Linked DNA regions of Xanthocytophaga agilis. The protein of the gene in region 1 binds, or shares a complex with, the protein of each later gene. Links are inferred from orthologs where the notes say so. Each region holds a gene or a part of one and is shown in the gene's direction. Other genes may lie near its edges.

Evidence for each region.
Region 2: the proteins of pheS (region 1) and pheT are in contact, whole or in part, in a crystal structure (PDB 6P24), measured with the Escherichia coli proteins. The link is inferred for Xanthocytophaga agilis from one-to-one orthologs.

The regions. Positions count from the first base shown.
Region 1 is NZ_JASJOU010000005.1:534,318-543,630, reverse strand. Bases 2,518-5,498 are described here. They hold pheS (phenylalanine--tRNA ligase subunit alpha), read left to right. Parts: upstream 2,518-3,478; coding sequence 3,479-4,519; downstream 4,520-5,498. Other genes in these bases: QNI22_RS17980 (zinc-dependent peptidase), read left to right, coding at 4,678-5,439; QNI22_RS17990 (peptidylprolyl isomerase), read right to left, coding at 2,518-3,157. Outside these bases: QNI22_RS17995 (TraB/GumN family protein), read right to left, coding at 1-825; more of QNI22_RS17990, read right to left, coding at 1,016-2,517; 23S rRNA (guanosine(2251)-2'-O)-methyltransferase RlmB, read right to left, coding at 5,516-6,253; QNI22_RS17970 (glycosyltransferase family 2 protein), read left to right, coding at 6,836-7,564; QNI22_RS17965 (T9SS type A sorting domain-containing protein), read left to right, coding at 7,684-9,313.
Region 2 is NZ_JASJOU010000006.1:366,466-375,816, forward strand. The notes cover bases 3,666-6,684. They hold pheT (phenylalanine--tRNA ligase subunit beta), read left to right. Parts: upstream 3,666-3,972; coding sequence 3,973-6,396; downstream 6,397-6,684. Other genes in these bases: ltaE (low-specificity L-threonine aldolase), read right to left, coding at 3,666-3,857; QNI22_RS19670 (hypothetical protein), read left to right, coding at 6,492-6,684. Outside these bases: QNI22_RS19645 (50S ribosomal protein L25/general stress protein Ctc), read left to right, coding at 1-223; QNI22_RS19650 (aminopeptidase), read right to left, coding at 306-1,349; recombinase RecA, read left to right, coding at 1,684-2,775; more of ltaE, read right to left, coding at 2,829-3,665; more of QNI22_RS19670, read left to right, coding at 6,685-6,824; QNI22_RS19675 (cell division protein ZapA), read left to right, coding at 6,831-7,118; rny (ribonuclease Y), read left to right, coding at 7,253-8,851; QNI22_RS19685 (Ig-like domain-containing protein), read left to right, coding at 9,204-9,351.

The DNA.
Region 1 (9,313 bases):
ACGCAATAGTTGTATCACTCCTTTTTTTCCTCCCAGATGTCCTGCACCTACAGCAAAAAAAGTAGGCCTCTCTGTGGCAATTTTGGTAATAAGTGGTATCCATCGGTTATTTCGGTCTGTTAGCAGTATACGTTCATACTTGGAGGTTGCCTGAGATGCCTCTGCAATAGATTTCTGCATACCATCTATATCCTGATCTTTGTATAGGTTTATAAGTTTTTGATTTTCTTTTTGTGATTGGATAGTATCTTTCAAAGTCTCTAGTAGCATTGAAGCCTGATCTTTATAGGAGATCTGATCAATAACTGCCAATTGATCTTGTAAAGTCTCCAGTCCGTATGTCTCAATCTTTTGCTCCTGCGCCAGTGACATTAATGAAGTTTCCCATGAGGCTGTCTGACAACTCATGGTAGAAGGCAAAACCAAACTCATAATAAAAAATGGCTTGGTTCCAGCCAACATATCTATTGACATGCCTGTTTTCTTCTGAAAGAAGGTAGATACGATAGTGTAATCTGCCTCTGAAACCAATGACTTTAGAGTTATACCATCTTTCATGGTCATATGTTGCATCATCTGAAGCAACATACCTGGATCATCCATATCCAATTCCAAATAAAGTTGTTCAGACTTGTTAAAGGCAATCTTAAGATTGTTAGTAATTACCAGGTCTGATGCACACAATATATGTATTGTTCCAAAAATATAGGAAGGCTTAGTGATTCCTTTCCCTGATATCTCCCATAATAAGGATTTATCATTCTGGGCAAACAAAGTTGGTATTGAAAATAAAAAGCTGATACAAAGCAGAAGGTAATGTCTCATTGTGAATATATAATAATTTGATTAACCCTTGTATGACCTTACAGATCTGACTCTCCATAAAAATACGATGATTTGTTCAGTAAACAGAAGCTTTTTAATAAACTACATTTCTGAGCTATATCTGTAGAAATAAAAAAACCTTGCTTTCTGGTGAAGCAAGGTTTTAAATCATAGTAGATAATACAGGCTATTAATAGAATTTATATCTCAAATCTTCGATATCTGCATCTTCCTTGATAGCTTCACCAGCCAGATAGGTGACAGAGAAGCTCTTATTTTGTTTCAGTTGCGTCTTATATTGTGTATAATCTGCGATCTGAGGAGCAGGAGTTTGTTTAGTAACTTCCATTACAATCACACCATTCTCACCTTTGATAGCCTTACTTTTCTGACCAACTTTCAAACCAAATGCTTTACCCAGGGCCGCAGGTTCCATTCCCACACTTGGTAAAGAATTAGATCCCATTGTAATATCTGTACCTGTCAACACCTGAGCTTGTGCACCATATTTCTGAGCAATAGCATCCAATGTTCCAGATAGATCACCCAACTTGCTTATGATCTGTTCTGCTTTTTTCTGATTACGAACCTTATTGGTTAGTTCAGCCCGATATGCGTCTACAGAAGGAGATCCTTTTTCACTTTTACCAGTTAATACAGCTATTACATACTGGTTTGGATTATCCAGTTCAAACAATTCTGTTGAAACAGTTCCTACTTTTGTATCATCTTTAAATGCCCACTGTACAATAGATCTTGCATTAACCAGTGTATTGATGCTGGTAGCTTGTGGCTGAAGACGATCCGCAGTGTAAGCAGATAAAGTAGGATCTTTCTTTACAGCCTCTTCAAATGAAGCAATATCTTTAGCCTGACTGCCGATTGCACTGGCTTTACGATATACTTCATTTCGAGTAGCCTCACTAGGTACGATAGACTTACGGATAACAGCAACTTTGTATTTCTTGTATGTCTTAGGTTGAGTTACTTTCACTATATGATAACCATACTCAGTTTCGACAAGGTTTGGAAGCAAGCCAGATCCGTTAAAGCTAAATATAGGTCCTTCGAACTCCTTTACCATTTGCCCATTCTTAGAAAACCAACCCAAGTCCCCTCCACGTTGCGCAGTACCATCAGAACCATATTGTTGTGCTAGGGCTTCAAAACTAGCTCCATCTTTGATTTGTTTCAATACATCTTCAGCTTGTTTACGAGTTTGGGCTTTTACTGAATCTGAGGCACCTTTAGGTAAATTAAATAAAATATGGCTGGCGCGTAATGAAGGAATGCTATCATCTTTTGCTCCATCATATTTAAAGATGTAGTATTCGTTACCATCCTGAAAAGGCCCATTAATAGAACCTGGTATTAAGGTAGAGATCGTATTCTGAATTTCCTGAGGCAGTGCCCCAATTACCTGATAGGAACCATTACCTGGAACTTCAATTTCTGATTCAGCAATAGCAAAAGATGAATCGTTTGGTGCAACAGCCAGCTGTTTAGCAAGATCCACCAATTGACTTTTCAGGTCAGCGCTATCTTTAGCAGAAGGCATGATAGGGAAAGTCACATATTTAAGACTGCGAGTTTCATCTCCTTTGTACTGATTCTTATGTGCACTCAAATACGTTTTTAATTCATCATCAGAAACCTTGATAGTAGAATCAGGAATAGAATAATAAGGAACATATATGTATTTAGCATCAACTTTGGCAACTTGTGCTTCATACTCATGCTGTGCTTCTGCCTGTGTAACATATAAGGAAGTACGTAACAGATTGTCATACTTCTCACGCATACGCATTTGAGGCAGTTGGTTTACGATAAAGTTTTCCCATAATTGCTTATCCTGAGGACGGGCAGAGTCTGACTCTATGTAATCCAGGTAACGATCCAGCATAGTCCTATCAAACTGGCCTGATGCATTTTGGAATACTTGAGTTTGTTTGATGCTGGTATGAATGTTATCTCCTGCAATCATATCATCCCGCTCTTCTGGAGACAAGCCAATGCCCAGTTTTTCAAACTGTGGCTGGTATGCATAACGGAAAATCATATCCTGCCATACCTGTTCACGAATTTGTTGCAGTTGTTGCTCTGTTGGATTCTGCCCTTGCATTGCCATAGTGGCTTTTATCTGTTCCACTTCAGCCTCAAATTCTTTAGCACTAATGCCATGACCCGCAATTTTTCCAACTTCGGCATCATTACTGAACAGATTTGATTTGGGGCCAAAAAAGTCGGCACCGACAATAAAAAGGCCTAATCCTAAAGCAATCAATCCGATTGCCCAGCCTGCTTTTTCTCTGATTTTACCAATTACTGCCATTCGTTGACAATTAAAATAGGTGATTAAAAATAAATAATGAGACGTTATTTCTGATTTAGCAAAATATACTTTCCCGAAAAATAGGGTCACCTTTTGTTTTTACACAGAAAGGGACGCAAAATAAAAAGATAATCCCATAAAAAACAATGTTTTTTGTAAATCATATAGGTGTTTATTGTGGATAATTTACAGGTTTTTGCATAGAAAGAATACGATTTCATACCCGGACTATTATCTTTGCGAAACAAATACTACTAATGGACACATCCGTTTGTACTATTTTTGATATCAGCCTGATTATAGTCAAATCCGAAACTTTATATGTTAGACCGCATTAAGGACATTCGACAACAGATCGAAGACGCCCAAATTGATTCTGCAGACCAACTGGAACAATTCCGGATGGCTTATATAAGCCGAAAAAGTGTAATTGCCGAATTGTTTGAAGGCATGAAAACCATTCCTGCAGAAGATCGCCGGGCAATGGGAGCAGAATTAAATACACTTAAGAATCTGGCTGAAAATAAGTTTAAGGAAAAGCAGGCATGGATTGAAGAGCAAAGCTTATCCGCTCAACAAGCAGCACCTGTTGATCTTACACTACCTGTATATCCAAACGAACTGGGGTCTGTACATCCATTGACGCTGGTACGTAATCGTATTATAGAGATTTTTGGCAGAATGGGATTTGCTGTTGCGGATGGCCCTGAAATTGAAGATGACTGGCACAACTTTGCCGCCTTGAACTTTGCCGAAAATCACCCTGCCCGTGAAATGCAGGATACGTTTTTTATTCGGAAAACAGATAACCCAGCAGATGACCTACTATTACGGACACATACATCTGGTGTGCAAGTGCGTTTGATGGAAAAACAAAAACCGCCAATCCGTGCTATTATGCCAGGTCGTGTGTATCGCAATGAAGCCATTTCAGCCAGAGCACATTGCTTCTTTCATCAGGTAGAAGGTCTTTATATAGATACCAATGTTAGTTTCCGAGATCTGAAAAATACGCTTTACTATTTCGTGAAGGAGATGTTTGGCAATGATGTGAAGGTGCGTTTCCGTGCTTCTTATTTCCCATTCACAGAGCCAAGTGCTGAAATGGATATATCCTGTCTTATTTGTAAAGGAGATGGTTGCCAGATGTGTAAGCATACAGGTTGGGTAGAAATTCTGGGTTCAGGTATGGTTGATCCAAATGTTCTTACCAACTGTGGCATCGATGCTGAGAAATATACCGGATTTGCTTTTGGTATGGGCATCGAACGGATTACAAACTTATTATATCAGGTACGGGATCTGCGTTTATTTAGTGAGAATGATATACGCTTCCTGCGACAGTTTGGAGGAATCAGTTAAGATATCCTAATAAATAAAGAAATTCCTGAATTCTTACAGATAAGCGTGATGCCACTTATGGTATCACGCTTACTTTTTTTTAGATTACAGCATCTACATAAAAATATAGTCAGCTTGATGCTTACTATATGAACATTTTTTAACAATATACCGATTCTATGATACCCATTATTTTTGGTGTGCTGGTGGCGATAATTGGAGGTTACTGGTGGACACAAGTCCGTACGAAACATGTTAGTAGACAAACACTCTCTCTAAATGATACTATTCTGGAGAAAAACTTTGCGTACTACCGACAACTGACACCTGACAAGAAACAAATATTTAATCTGAGGGTAGCTACATTTTTACAAGAGAAAGAATTTATCTCACGGGGTAAACTCGAAATCACAGAGGAAATGAAAATATTGATAGCCGCCTGTGCTGTGCAACTGACATTTGGTCTCTCACCTGTGTATCTATCCCATTTTAACACGATTATTTTGTATCCTGACAAATATTATTCACTGCTTAACCGGGATTATCATGTAGGCGAAGTAAATGCAGGAGGGATCATCGTATTATCATGGAAACATTTTGTGGAAGGCTATTTTTATCCAACGGATGCCCTCAATGTAGGCTTACATGAAATGGCACATGCACTATTACTCGAAAACCGTCAATACGGTGAGGACTTCCTGGCACCAGAACACGTACAGGAGTTTTTTTTACAGGCTAAAGTGGAATATAGGAAGATACAGTCAGGAGAGGAATCTGTGTTGCGAAAATATGCAGGTACAAATGTTGCCGAGTTATTTGCGGTAGCCGTTGAAACATTCTTTGAGAATCCAACAGAAATGTTGTCTGAGGCGCCCTTACTATATAATTCTATGGCAGATCTATTAAATCAGGACCCTCTTCACAGACAAGTTGCAGCTTGAGCCTCTCAACAAGCTAAAATGCACTTAGTAATGAAATAGTCTCCTGATCATGGAGACTACTTGGCTCTGCTAATTTCTATCTTAATCGTTGACGTATTGCTTCATAAATCATTACTCCGGCAGCAACAGAAACATTCAGAGAAGAAATTTGGCCAGCTTCAGGAATTTTGACCAATGTGTCTACTTTACGAATCAGTTCGTTGGTAATGCCATCTTCCTCTGATCCCATAATGATAGCTGTAGGAACAGTAAGATCTACTTCATATAATAACTTTTCAGCTTTTTCTGTACATCCTATTACCTGTAATCCGGATTCTTGCAGAAAAGAGACAGTTCTTACTAAACTTTCTTCCCGACAAACCGGAATAAAATTCAGTGCACCTGAAGATGTTTTGACAGCATCCGCATTGATTTGGGCAGCTCCTTTAGCAGGAATAACAATAGCATGCGCACCAGCACACTCGGCAGTACGGGCTATAGCACCAAAGTTACGTACATCAGTTACCCGGTCCAAAATCAAGATCAAAGGCACCAACCCACGCTCATATACATCACTGATGACATTGTGAAGTTTAGCATAATTTACAGCTGATACAAATGCAATCACGCCCTGATGATTTTTGCGAGTAACACGGTCCAGGCGCTCTTTAGGTACACGAGATATAGGAACATTAAACTCATGCGCAGCCTGTAGTAATTCCGCCAGGTTTCCGGCCGTGCTCAGATCCCGCTGTACCAATAATTTGTCTATTTCCTTACCAGCCCGGATGGTTTCAATCACAGCCCGAATGCCAAAAACAAGATCTTTGCTCAATGAAAAGAGAATTAGTATGAAAACAAAATAAGCGAAAGAGCAAAGGTAGGCAGTGCAGGGTAGAATAAAAAGTCCAGTAAGCAGAGATATGCTTGAAAATTGTTACAATGAATATAGTAGGCTAAACTGATATATAAAACAAAGTTGTTTTTGAGTTTCCTTATTATTTCTAAATAAAATATATCCTGAAAATAGTAGCTTATTTAGTATCAGGTGTCTTATAATGGATAGATACGTCTTAATTTTCTATGCTATTAACTTCCTGTCTAGTAAGTAAGCGAAACAGTATCTTACTACCTGTGAATCTAAAATTTAGTTATTATCGTATATAATAGATAGGAAACTATATATATTTTTCTCAGGTCAGGCACGTTTTTGAAATATATAGTAAAAATCCATAGAAATAAATAACAAGGTTGTATTGAACAAAGATATCATTGCATAATAGTCTAATAAACAAGAGTATTGTTTTTGTGCAATTCTTTTTTTAAGGAATATGCACTAGAATTGCAAAAGTATTATTTACTTTTACATAATTTGACTATAAATAGCATCATTCTTGCTTATTAAACCTTATTTTCTGTGCAAACAACGACCATTACCAAACTATCTATTGTTATTCCGGCATATAATGAAGGGAGAACTATTCACTTCATTTTAAATAAAATCAAAGCGGTACAATTACTCAACAACATTGAAAAAGAGGTCATCATTATTAATGACTGTTCAAAAGATAACACAGAAGAGTCTATTCTGAATTATCAACGAGAAAATCCAGATCTACCTATTACGTATTTTAAACACGAAGTAAACAAAGGCAAAGGAGCCGCCCTGCATACAGGGATCAGTAAAGCAACCGGTGAATATGTAATTATTCAGGATGCGGATTTAGAGTATGATCCGCGGGAATATAATATTCTTTTACAACCTGTTCTGGAAGGATTTGCAGACATAGTATTTGGTTCTCGCTTTATGGGCGGAAATCCACACCGTATTTTATTCTTTTGGCATACTATTGGTAACAAGTTCCTGACATTTTTATCCAATATGTTTACCAACTTGAACCTGACAGATATGGAAACATGCTATAAGCTCTTTCGTACAGATATGATTCAGGCAATTAAGCTGAAAGAAAACCGGTTTGGTTTTGAGCCGGAAGTAACAGCAAAAGTGGCTCGTATCCCTAATGTTCGCATTTATGAAGTAGGTATATCTTATTATGGACGTACTTATGCAGAAGGGAAAAAGATAAACTGGAAAGATGGTTTCCGTGCAATTTATTGCATTTTGAAATATAACCTGTTTGCCTGATTTTAATATAAGAAAATCTTATTGAAATATCAGGTGATACAGACTTACCTTTTCTTATTTGGGAAGGATTAATTTAAAGATTTTACATAAAGTCAGAAAGTCTCAATAATCAATATTTTATGAAAAAAAGTGTACTATTTCTCTTAATGGTTTTGGGGGGGCTGCTAGCAGATTTTTCTGTGCTCGGACAAGCTCCAACAATTACAACCCCAGCAAATAATGCAACAGGTATAAATCCCTACACACAAACAATGACTGGACGTTTAAGTGCAGGGACAACTCCTAGAACAGGAATAAGAAGGCTTAGAGTTCAGCTTTATGATAGCGATGGTGTAACATTACTTCTGTCCAGTGCAGCTGTCAGTGGTGCAGGTTATTTTTCTCCTACTATTATACCTACTACTTCTACAACTGCAACATACACCTATCCTTTGTGGAATCTTTTACAATCTTATGCTGATCTTGATCCTTCTACTTCCCAAGTATATTATGTAAGAGTTCAGACATCAACAGCAACAGCAGGTTGGTTTGGACCTTCTGATGCAACTGTTTTAAATAGCACGCTTACAAGAATTACCATCACAGAGCCTGCTTTACAAAATCCTCAAATTATTTCTCCTGCCAATGGAGCATCTTTTGACCTTTGTCAGAACCTTACAATTACTGTTAATGCCAATTATCAGGGAGCGCGTACACTTCTATACCTTGTCTATCCAACCTCAGATCCAAGCAGTCCGGTTGTAGATAGTGATGCAGATGGTATAAATCCGACTTTTGCCAACGCAACAACAGCTACAACAAATTATGCATTGCCAGCAATAGATACCGCATTATTAGCCGCTAGCACGCCATATACTATAGAGGTGTACAGCGTTGATATCAATGGTGAACTAATAGGAACTACAACTTCTACGTTTACAACAGGAGTAAAACCACCTTCCTCTATACCAGTTATTACTTCTCCATTAGATGGTGCAACAGATGTATCAAGAACCCCATCTATCGCAGTTGCTGCGTATACAGGTTGTGGAACATTGACATCAAGAATTATAGAAGTGGATACAGATCCAGCCTTTGGTGGATCATCCAAACAAACCAGTTTACAGGGAAGTGGTAATGGAGCGTTTAGCTGGACTCCAGCTACATTAGAATTTGGCACACAATATTATGTACGTGTTACCTTCCAAATAAGTGGAACAACTGTAGGAGAAAAAGTCATCAGCTTCACGACAGAATCTCTTGTTATTGCAGACCCTTTACTCATTTCACCAGCTGATGAGGCAACGCTGGATTTATGTTCAGATGTTGTTGCTAATGTGAATGCGAACAGCACATCCGCAAGAAGCTTAGTATTCAAAGTGTTCCCAATAGGGCCTGGACCTACTATCTTTCAACAAACATATAACTTTGCAGATGGTAATGCTGCGACTACACCTTTTAATATAACGTTGCTCCGTTCATTATTTGCAGATAATGCACACTATCTGGTTGAATTAACAACCCGGACAGGGGCTAATAATACAGGTACGTTGATTGGACAAGTATATAACGATTGGTTTACAGGAGTTAATCAATCCAGTGAAGCGGCTAACACACCTGTAATTACCTCGCCAGCAGATGGAGTAACAGTTAATACTGTGACACCTACTATTATAATTCAATCTCCATTTGCAGGTTGTACATTAAACTCTGTATTGTATGAAATCCTGGATGGAACAGTTGGAAATACAGTAGTTGCTTCTCAGAATT
Region 2 (9,351 bases), on another replicon or contig:
TAAAGGGGGGAAATTGATTTCAAAACTGCGCAAGCTTACTGTTAGTGCATTACCTAAAGATATGCCTGACTATGTAACTGTAGATGTATCAGGACTGGATCTAGGTAAGTCTATCAAAGTTGGCGAAGTAAACGCTGAAAACTTTGTTATTCTGAATTCTCCTTCTAACCCAGTTGCTTCTATTGAGATCCCAAGAGGTCTTCGTGGAAAAAGCGCTGAATAAGAACATATATTCGCTCAAACAAAAAAGCTTTCTCTTACAGGAAGCTTTTTTGTTTTATAGAGCAGGTCTCATTAAAATTACACTATAGCATACTCTCTTTAGGATATTTCTTCTTCAGATATGCAAAATATCTCTTAAAGTCAGAGTTGAATTTTGTACGAAATTCTTCTTCAAATTGATTCTGTTTTGCCCGATACCTGATGTATTCCATAAAGAAAGTATTATTAGGCAGAGGTCCCTCCCACCCTAATGGATTGGGTTTCCCATTCACTGTTATTGTATCTTCCGACTGAATAATCTGACGAATAAGTCTGAATTTTAATGTATCCTTTTGCTGAGTTGTTAGTTTATTGGTAAAAGTCTTATAAAGGCTATCCAGTTGCTGAGATCCCCGCAGAATATGGGAATAGTGCTTTTCACGATATATTTTTCTGGATGTGTATTTGGTATACTCAGGAGATTCTTTTCCATATTTATGAATTAGAAAAAGCTTGGCTCCCTCGTCTCCTACAAAGTCAGCAAGGTTTTCATTATATTCTATGTTATCTTTAATAAAGAGAGTACCATGCGTTAGTTCATGAATAATCAGATTGGATAGGCTACCTGGCTGACGATAAAGCATGCTACTCAGAATAGGATCCTTGAACCATCCCAATGTGCTCCAGCCTGCTGCTGTGCCAATGTCTGTGTCCAGACCTTTTCCTTTCCAGATCTTTTCCTCTTTTACTGCCTTCAATGAGTCAAAGAACCCTTTGTAAGGCATACTTCCCAGAAACGAGTACTCCCATTGGTGAGGCTTTAATTCATATGGATCGCATGCCGTTACAACCCACATCAGCGTCTTACCTTTCTGATCAAATAAGGTAGTATAGTTATCGGACTCATTAATACCCAATGAATCTATAGCAAAGCTTCGTATCTCCTGTATAAGTGCTAGTTTTGTTTTTAATGAATCCGGAAAACTCTTATCCTGCATTACCTCAGTTATGGGGCGTGCATTCCAAACAATAGTTAATTGTCCTTTAAGTTGTCCTAGTCCGTAAATGATTAATTGTAGATTCCATACAATCATGATTAAAAGTATACCTACTAAAATAAGACCTGCTCTTTTTAATTTTCGTTTCACAGTTGTTAAAATTTATATAAACTCAGAAGCCTTTAGTCTAAAAAGATGTTATTTTTGAGTTAAAGATAAAAGATACTTTTGAATGCCTGAATGATAAAGTCGTTCTTATTTGAGAGACAGAAAAATATAGTCACCAACTGAACGTTTTTATAGATAGAACACCTTCTTTTTTTATTTGTGACAATTGTCTGATTATCAAAAATGTATATTTTATGTCAAATTTTAATAACCATTTATAATTAAAAAATTATTTTACTCGATATTGGTATTATTAAAAATAATACATACCTTGCATTCGCAATAAGAAACTTTCACGATTAAAAGACCTATACAAATGGCAGAAAAAGATAAGTCAGCAGATGACAAACTAGCAAAACTTAAAGCTCTGCAAACCACCATTGAGAAGTTGGACAAGGCATATGGCAAGGGTACGGTGATGAAGTTGAGTGAGAATAAAATTATGGATATTGCTACAATTTCTACAGGCTCTATCGGTTTGGATATTGCTTTGGGAATTAGTGGCGTACCTCGCGGACGTATTGTTGAGATTTTTGGACCGGAATCTTCAGGGAAAACAACTTTGACGATGCATTGTATTGCAGAGGCACAGAAAGCTGGCGGACTTGCTGCATTCATCGATGCAGAGCATGCTTTTGATCGTGTGTATGCTGAGAAACTAGGTATTGATGTTAGTAACCTATATATAGCTCAGCCAGATAATGGTGAGCAAGCCTTAGAAATTGCAGAGAACCTGATTAGCTCAGGAGCCATAGATATCATCGTGATTGACTCTGTTGCTGCATTGGTGCCCAGAGGTGAACTGGAAGGTGAAATGGGAGATAGCAAAATGGGCTTACAAGCACGTTTGATGTCTCAGGCATTGAGAAAACTGACTGGTACAATTAATAAAACAAATTGTTGTTGCATCTTTATTAACCAGTTGCGTGATAAGATTGGGGTTATGTTTGGTAGTCCGGAAACAACTACTGGTGGTAACGCATTGAAATTCTACGCCTCAGTTCGTATGGATATCCGTAGAATTGGGCAGATCAAAGAAGGTGCTGACAATGTGATTGGTAACCGTACCAAAGTGAAGGTTGTGAAGAATAAACTGGCACCTCCTTTCAAAGTGGTAGAGTTTGATATTATGTATGGTGAGGGTATCTCAAAAATTGGTGAAATTATAGATTTAGGTGTAGAGCTTAGCATCATCAATAAATCTGGTTCTTGGTTCTCTTATGAAGGAAGCAAGATCGGACAAGGCCGTGATGCTGTGAAAAAGATGTTGGAAGACAATCCTGAACTAGCAGTTGAGATTGAAGGTAAAATTCGGAAGAAATTCAAAGAAGGCGCTGATGTGGCTGAGGAACCTTTGACTCCGGAAGAGGCTAAAGAAGCGAAAGAGATTGTAGAAGACGAAGCATAATTATAAAAAGAAGCCTCATTCTTCAATGAGGCTTCTTTTTTATGTGTGAAATCTTAAACAGTAGCTTTATGCAATACTTCAGAAACTTTTGTGAGCATTTCGTCATCAAAATCAAGATGTGTTACAAAACGTATTTGTTCCTTTCCAAATGCTGAAGCCAGAATTTCATTGGCTTTCATATAATGAAGTAACTTTTGGGTGATTTCTGACGAAGGCAATGTGAAGATAACAATGTTAGTCTGAACAGGTAGTATGGACGTAACATAAGGTAAATCATTTAGGGTTCTTTCAAGATCCCTTGCTCTTTGATGATCTTCTTTCAGACGTGTTACATGATTATCTAAAGCATAAATACCAGCAGCTGCCAGATAACCAGCTTGTCTCCATGCTCCTCCAAATACCTTACGGATACGTCTGGCTTTTGCTATATGTGCTTTTGTTCCTACTAATACAGATCCGACAGGTGTACCCAAACCTTTAGAAAGGCAAATGGAAATTGTATCAAAATAGCTTCCAATTTCTTTAGTTGTCTGATTGGTTTCAACCAGGGCATTAAACAGCCTTGCTCCATCCATATGAAGTGGAAGATTGTACTGCTTACAAACCTTATTTATCTCTGCTATTTGGTCTGTTGTATAATAACACCCTCCTCCTTTGTTTACTGTATTTTCTATTTCTACCAATGCTGTCTGGGGGAAATGAATATCATCTCCGTTAATATTAGCTATTACCTGCTCTGCTGTAAATATTCCTCTCTGACCATCGAGCAAACGGATAGAAGCTCCAGAGTTAAAGGCGATACCTCCTCCTTCATAATTGTAAATATGCGAAAGTTTATCACAGATTACTTCATCTCCAGGCTGTGTATGTACCTTGATGGCAATTTGATTAGTCATTGTTCCGGAAGGGCAGAATAAACCAGCTTCCATACCAAACAATTGTGCCGCCTTTTCCTCCAAGGCATTTACAGTTGGATCTTCACCATACACATCATCGCCAACGATGGCTGAAAACATAACCTCACGCATTTCTTTTGTTGGGCGTGTTACCGTATCACTTCGGAGGTCAATAAATTTTGTCATAGTTTGCTATGGTTTTAGTTTTGCAGATGTATATATTTCAGCTATTTTAATTTCCATCGGAACTGCATAATAATTTTTTTACTTTTGCTGCTTCAATTTTAGTAAAAAATCGTATATGAAAATTTCCCTTAACTGGCTTAAGCAATACATTGACCTTCCTGAGTCTCCTGAAGAAATTGAAAAGCTCCTGACTCGGTCAGGATTGGAGGTGGAGCATATTGATGAGATACAGCCTATTCCAGGTGGATTACGTGGATTTGTTGTAGGAGAAGTACTAACCTGTGAGCGATTTGAAGTAAAGGACAAAAAACTTAGTCTGACAACAGTAGATATTGGTACAGACACTCCTTCAACTATTGTTTGTGGTGCTGCTAATGTGGATGCAGGACAAAAGGTGATAGTCGCAACCATTGGTACTACCTTATATGACAAAGAAGGTAAACCTCTTTTTACCATCGACAAGAGAAAGGTATATGGACAACCTTCTGAGGGGATGATCTGTGCAGAAGATGAAATAGGCATAGGAACATCACATGATGGGATACTGGTGTTACAGACCGATTTGCCTAATGGTACACCTGCTGCAAAGTATTTCAATATTGAACCGGATTATGTATTTGAGATTGGGCTAACACCTAATCGGGCCGATGCAGCTTCGCATATAGGAGTAGCTCGTGATTTGAAAGCATTACTGGATAGAGATATGACTCTACCAGAAGTATCTGGATTTGCAGCTATAAAGGATACTACATTAGTTGAGATACTAGTAGAGAATAAGGAGGCTTGTCCTCGTTTTTGTGGAGTTTCTATTGAAGGAGTTAAGATAGGTCCATCACCAGACTGGCTACGCAAGCGACTGGAGGCGATAGGATTGAACCCGATCAATAATGTGGTTGATGTAACTAACTTTATTTGTCATGAGTTAGGACAACCCATGCATGCCTATGATGCAAATGCATTAGCAGGGAATAAGATTATTGTAAAAACATTGCCAGAAGGAACTCCTTTCACAACATTGGATAAGGTAGAACGTAAGTTATCCGCAACAGATCTGATGATTTGTGATGCAGAAAAGCCTGTTGGCATTGCTGGAATAATGGGAGGGTTGGATTCTGGAATCAAAGATACAACTACTAACGTTTTTCTGGAAGTTGCGTATTTTTCTGCTGATTGGATTCGGAAGACCGGGCAACGCCATGGTTTAAAAACGGATGCCTCATTCCGCTTTGAACGTGGTACAGACCCTAATCTGAAGCTATATACATTACAACGTGCAGCTTTGCTGATTCTGGAAGTAGCTGGAGGCAAAATTGCGTCTTCCGTTACAGATTTTTACCCTGAACCGATTGGTAACTTTGAGTTTGCTGTTACTTACAAAAACATCAATCGGTTGATTGGTAAAGAACTTGGAAATGCCTACATCCGGAAGACACTTGAATCTCTGGATATTCAGATTCTGGATAAAACCGAGGAAGGTTTCCGTGTGTCTGTGCCTCCTTATCGTGTAGATGTACAACGGGAAGCAGATATAGTAGAGGAGATCCTGCGGATTTATGGTATTGACAATATTGAACTGTCAGACAATCTGAATACAGACTTCCTGGCACAGTTTCCGGAACCAGATCCAAATACCTTACAAGCAAAGATTACTTCTCTGTTGGCATCCAAAGGGTTTCATGAGATTCTAACCAATTCACTAACCAAGCCATTCTATGTACAGCAGTTTCCTGCTATAGCCAATGGGGAGAATGTAGAGATTCTGAATTATCTGAGTGAAGATTTGATGGTGATGCGTCAATCGTTGTTATTCTCAGGGCTGGAAGTGCTGGCTTATAATATTAACCGTCGTCAGAAGGATTTGAAAACCTTCGAGTTTGGTAAAATCTACTATAAGAAAGACGATAAGTATATAGAGAAGAAAAGGCTTTCAATATTTATAACAGGTGATCAGCATACGGAGAGTTGGATTAGCAAAAGTCAGCCTGTAGCATTTCATGATCTGGCAGCTGTAGTACTACAACTGCTACACCGGATGCAGGTAAAGAATATTGATAGTGTAGAAACAGAGAATTCTATCTATTCCTATGGATTGAGTTATCAGGTCAATAAACGGGAGATCGTATCATTAGGCTTATTGAAGCCGGGTGTCACAAAAGCAGCGGATATTAAAGTCCCTGTCTTTTATGCTGATATTGATTGGGAGTATTTACTGAAGCAATACAATCCAAAAGTAGTATTCGCTGAGATTCCGAAGTTTCCAGAGGTGCGTCGTGACTTGTCATTGGTAATTGATAAATCACTCTCATTTAAAGAAATTAAGGCGTTGGCTGAGCGTACAGAGAAGAAACTTCTTAAAGCAGTAAATGTTTTTGACATATACGAAGGTCAAAACCTGGGAGAAGGTAAAAAATCCTATTCTGTGAGCTTTACACTTCAGGATGAGAGCCAGACATTGACAGATACAGTAATTGAAAAGACTATGCAGAAGTTGATTCAATTGTATGAAAAAGAACTGGGAGCCGAAATCAGAGGTAAATAGTTACCAAAATTCCGGGAGAAGTCAATTTTAGAAAGATTCTCCCGGAAAATTTTATTATATTACTAAAACAACACTCTTTCCACTGTAAGTAACCTATGGAACTCAAAGACCTGATTGCACAGTTTGATCTTTTGGAAAAACGGTTGCAGGAGGTACTGGCAGAAAAGAATGATCTGCGTCGTCAGTTAGAACGTGCAGACGAGGAGCGTGAACAACTGCGAGGACACGTACGTCAGCAAGCAGATCTAATAAAAAAATTACAAAAAAAGCAAGAAACCCTACAAAACAATTTTCAAAAACAATTTAATATTACTAAAATTGTAAATTCAATAGGTGCAGATGTTAAAGATACTGCAGAGTTGAAGGGAAAAATAGAAGCTTATATACAAGATATTGATAAATGTATTGCGTACCTGAGTCAATCGTAACGCAGCATGGATGAGGTTATTTCGATTAAGATAAAGATTTTAGATAAAGAATATCCACTGCGGATTCCTGCTGCTGAAGAAGAATTATATCGTGCAGTAGGGAAAGAGCTAAATGAACGTTGCCGCGAGTTTCGGGAAAACTATGGGGCACGGGCTGACAAGCAAGACATCCTGTCTATGGTAAGTTTTGTGGCCATGTTGGAAAAATTTAAACTCGAAGCCGAGAAAGACACATTACAGAATACAGTTACTCAAAAGATTGTATCATTACAAAATTTACTCCATCCATCTTAACAGATAGAGTTCTTCTATTATATCTCTCCTGCCTGTTTGTCTGCATTTGCATTTAAAGACAGCATAAGGGTACATAGAGTGTACCTGTCTGTGCTTTACATGTGGTCTACGTTTCACTTAAAGACAAAAGGAAAATGTCTAATACAAATTTTTTGATTCTCTCATTGGTAGTTGAGGTAGTCATCGGTGTAATAGTTTGGTTAGTCCTGTTTCGGATCTTTGCTAAGAAATCTCTGAAAAGACGTGAAGAAGAGATTGACGAAAAAGCACGCCTGATCATAAAGGAGGCGGAAATCCATGCAGAGACTATCAAGAAGGATAAGATACTGGAAGCAAAAGAAAACTTTTTGAAGCTCAGAACGGAGTTTGAAGAGGAATCAAATAAGAAAAAGCAAATTATTATTACGAACGAAGGTAAGCTAAAACAGCGAGAGCAAAATCTGGTGCAAAAGGAACAAGCTGTTTCTAAAGCACTGGAGCAGACTAAACGCAAGGAAGACGAACTGGATAAGCTAAAAACAGATTTAGTCGAACAGCTTGAAGTTGCCACAAAAAAGCGTGATGAGGCTGAAAAAATGCGTTCATCACAAATTGAGCAATTGGAGAAAATCGCCAATCTGAAAGCGGAAGATGCCAGAAATCAGTTGATTGAAACACTGAAAAGTGAAGCTGAGTCAAAAGCATCAACTTATGTTAAAAATATTGTAGAAGAAGCTAAGCTAACTGCTACAAAAGAAGCCAAGAAGATAGTTATAGAAACTATTCAACGTACTGCTGCTGAACAAGCTATAGAGAATGCCGTATCTATATTCAACATTGAGTCGGATGATGTAAAAGGAAAGATTATTGGTCGGGAAGGTCGCAATATCCGGGCATTGGAAGCTGCTACCGGAGTAGAGATTATTGTAGACGATACACCTGAAGCAATCATTATATCTGGTTTTGATCCGGTGCGTCGTGAAATTGCCCGTTTGTCATTGCACCGTTTGGTGCAGGATGGTCGTATTCACCCTGCCCGCATTGAGGAAATTGTAACAAAGACAACCAAGAGTATTGAAGAAGAGATTGTTGAAATCGGAGAGCGTACTGTAATAGATTTAGGTATTCATGGTATACACCCTGAATTGATTAAACTGATTGGCCGGATGCGTTTCCGTTCTTCTTATGGACAGAATCTGCTTCAGCACTCACGTGAGGTTGCTAAGCTGTGTGCCACAATGGCTGCTGAACTGGGATTAAATGCGAAGATGGCTAAACGTGCCGGACTCCTACATGATATTGGAAAAGTATGGCCGGAAGAACCTGAGTTGCCACACGCTATCTTAGGTATGGAACTGGCTCAGAAATATAAGGAACATCCGGATGTATGTAATGCTATCGGCGCTCACCACGATGAAATTGAGATGACTGCAATGATATCGCCGGTTATCCAAGCATGTGATGCTATTTCCGGTTCTCGTCCCGGGGCTCGTCGTGAAGTGATGGAATCGTATATCAAACGTCTGAAAGAACTGGAAGAGTTGGCTGTGAGTTTTGATGGCGTTCAAAAATGTTTTGCGATTCAGGCAGGACGTGAATTACGTGTTATGGTAGATGCTGAAAATGTAACAGATGATAAGGCGAATAACCTCTCTTTTGAGATAGCCCAGAAGATTGAAAAGGATATGCAATATCCGGGTCAGATTAAAGTTACGGTGATTCGGGAGATGCGTTCTGTAAATTACGCGAAGTAATTATCTGAAAAGAATACAAAAACAATCCCTTATTAGATAGTCTCTAATGAGGGATTTTGTTTTATAGTTATGGGTTCGTATATATTTCGTTTAAGTACAAAGATTGTCTAATGCTATAGCTATTATTTTTCGATTCATTTCTACTTTCAATGTTCCTCACATTAAAGAAGATTATACCCTGCTAATTCTGACAGAGGCCTAGCTGCTGATAGTGGAAGTGCCTGATTTAAAAAGTTTTAAATCATATTGCAGATATTCTTTTTTTTTCTGAAACTTAACTTTGAGGAAACATCTCTTCTATTCATCCTCAGTACTTTTACATATATTTTCAACAAACCTTTACTTACAATTTATGCAACATTTTTTACCCCTTACTAAGCGGGTGGCTATGCTGTTGTGTTTCTGGCTATGTAGTTTTACTGCCTGGGCACAAGTATCCATTACAACGCTTAACTCTGCTTATACGCAAGACTTTAATAGCCTGGCCATTAGTGGAACTG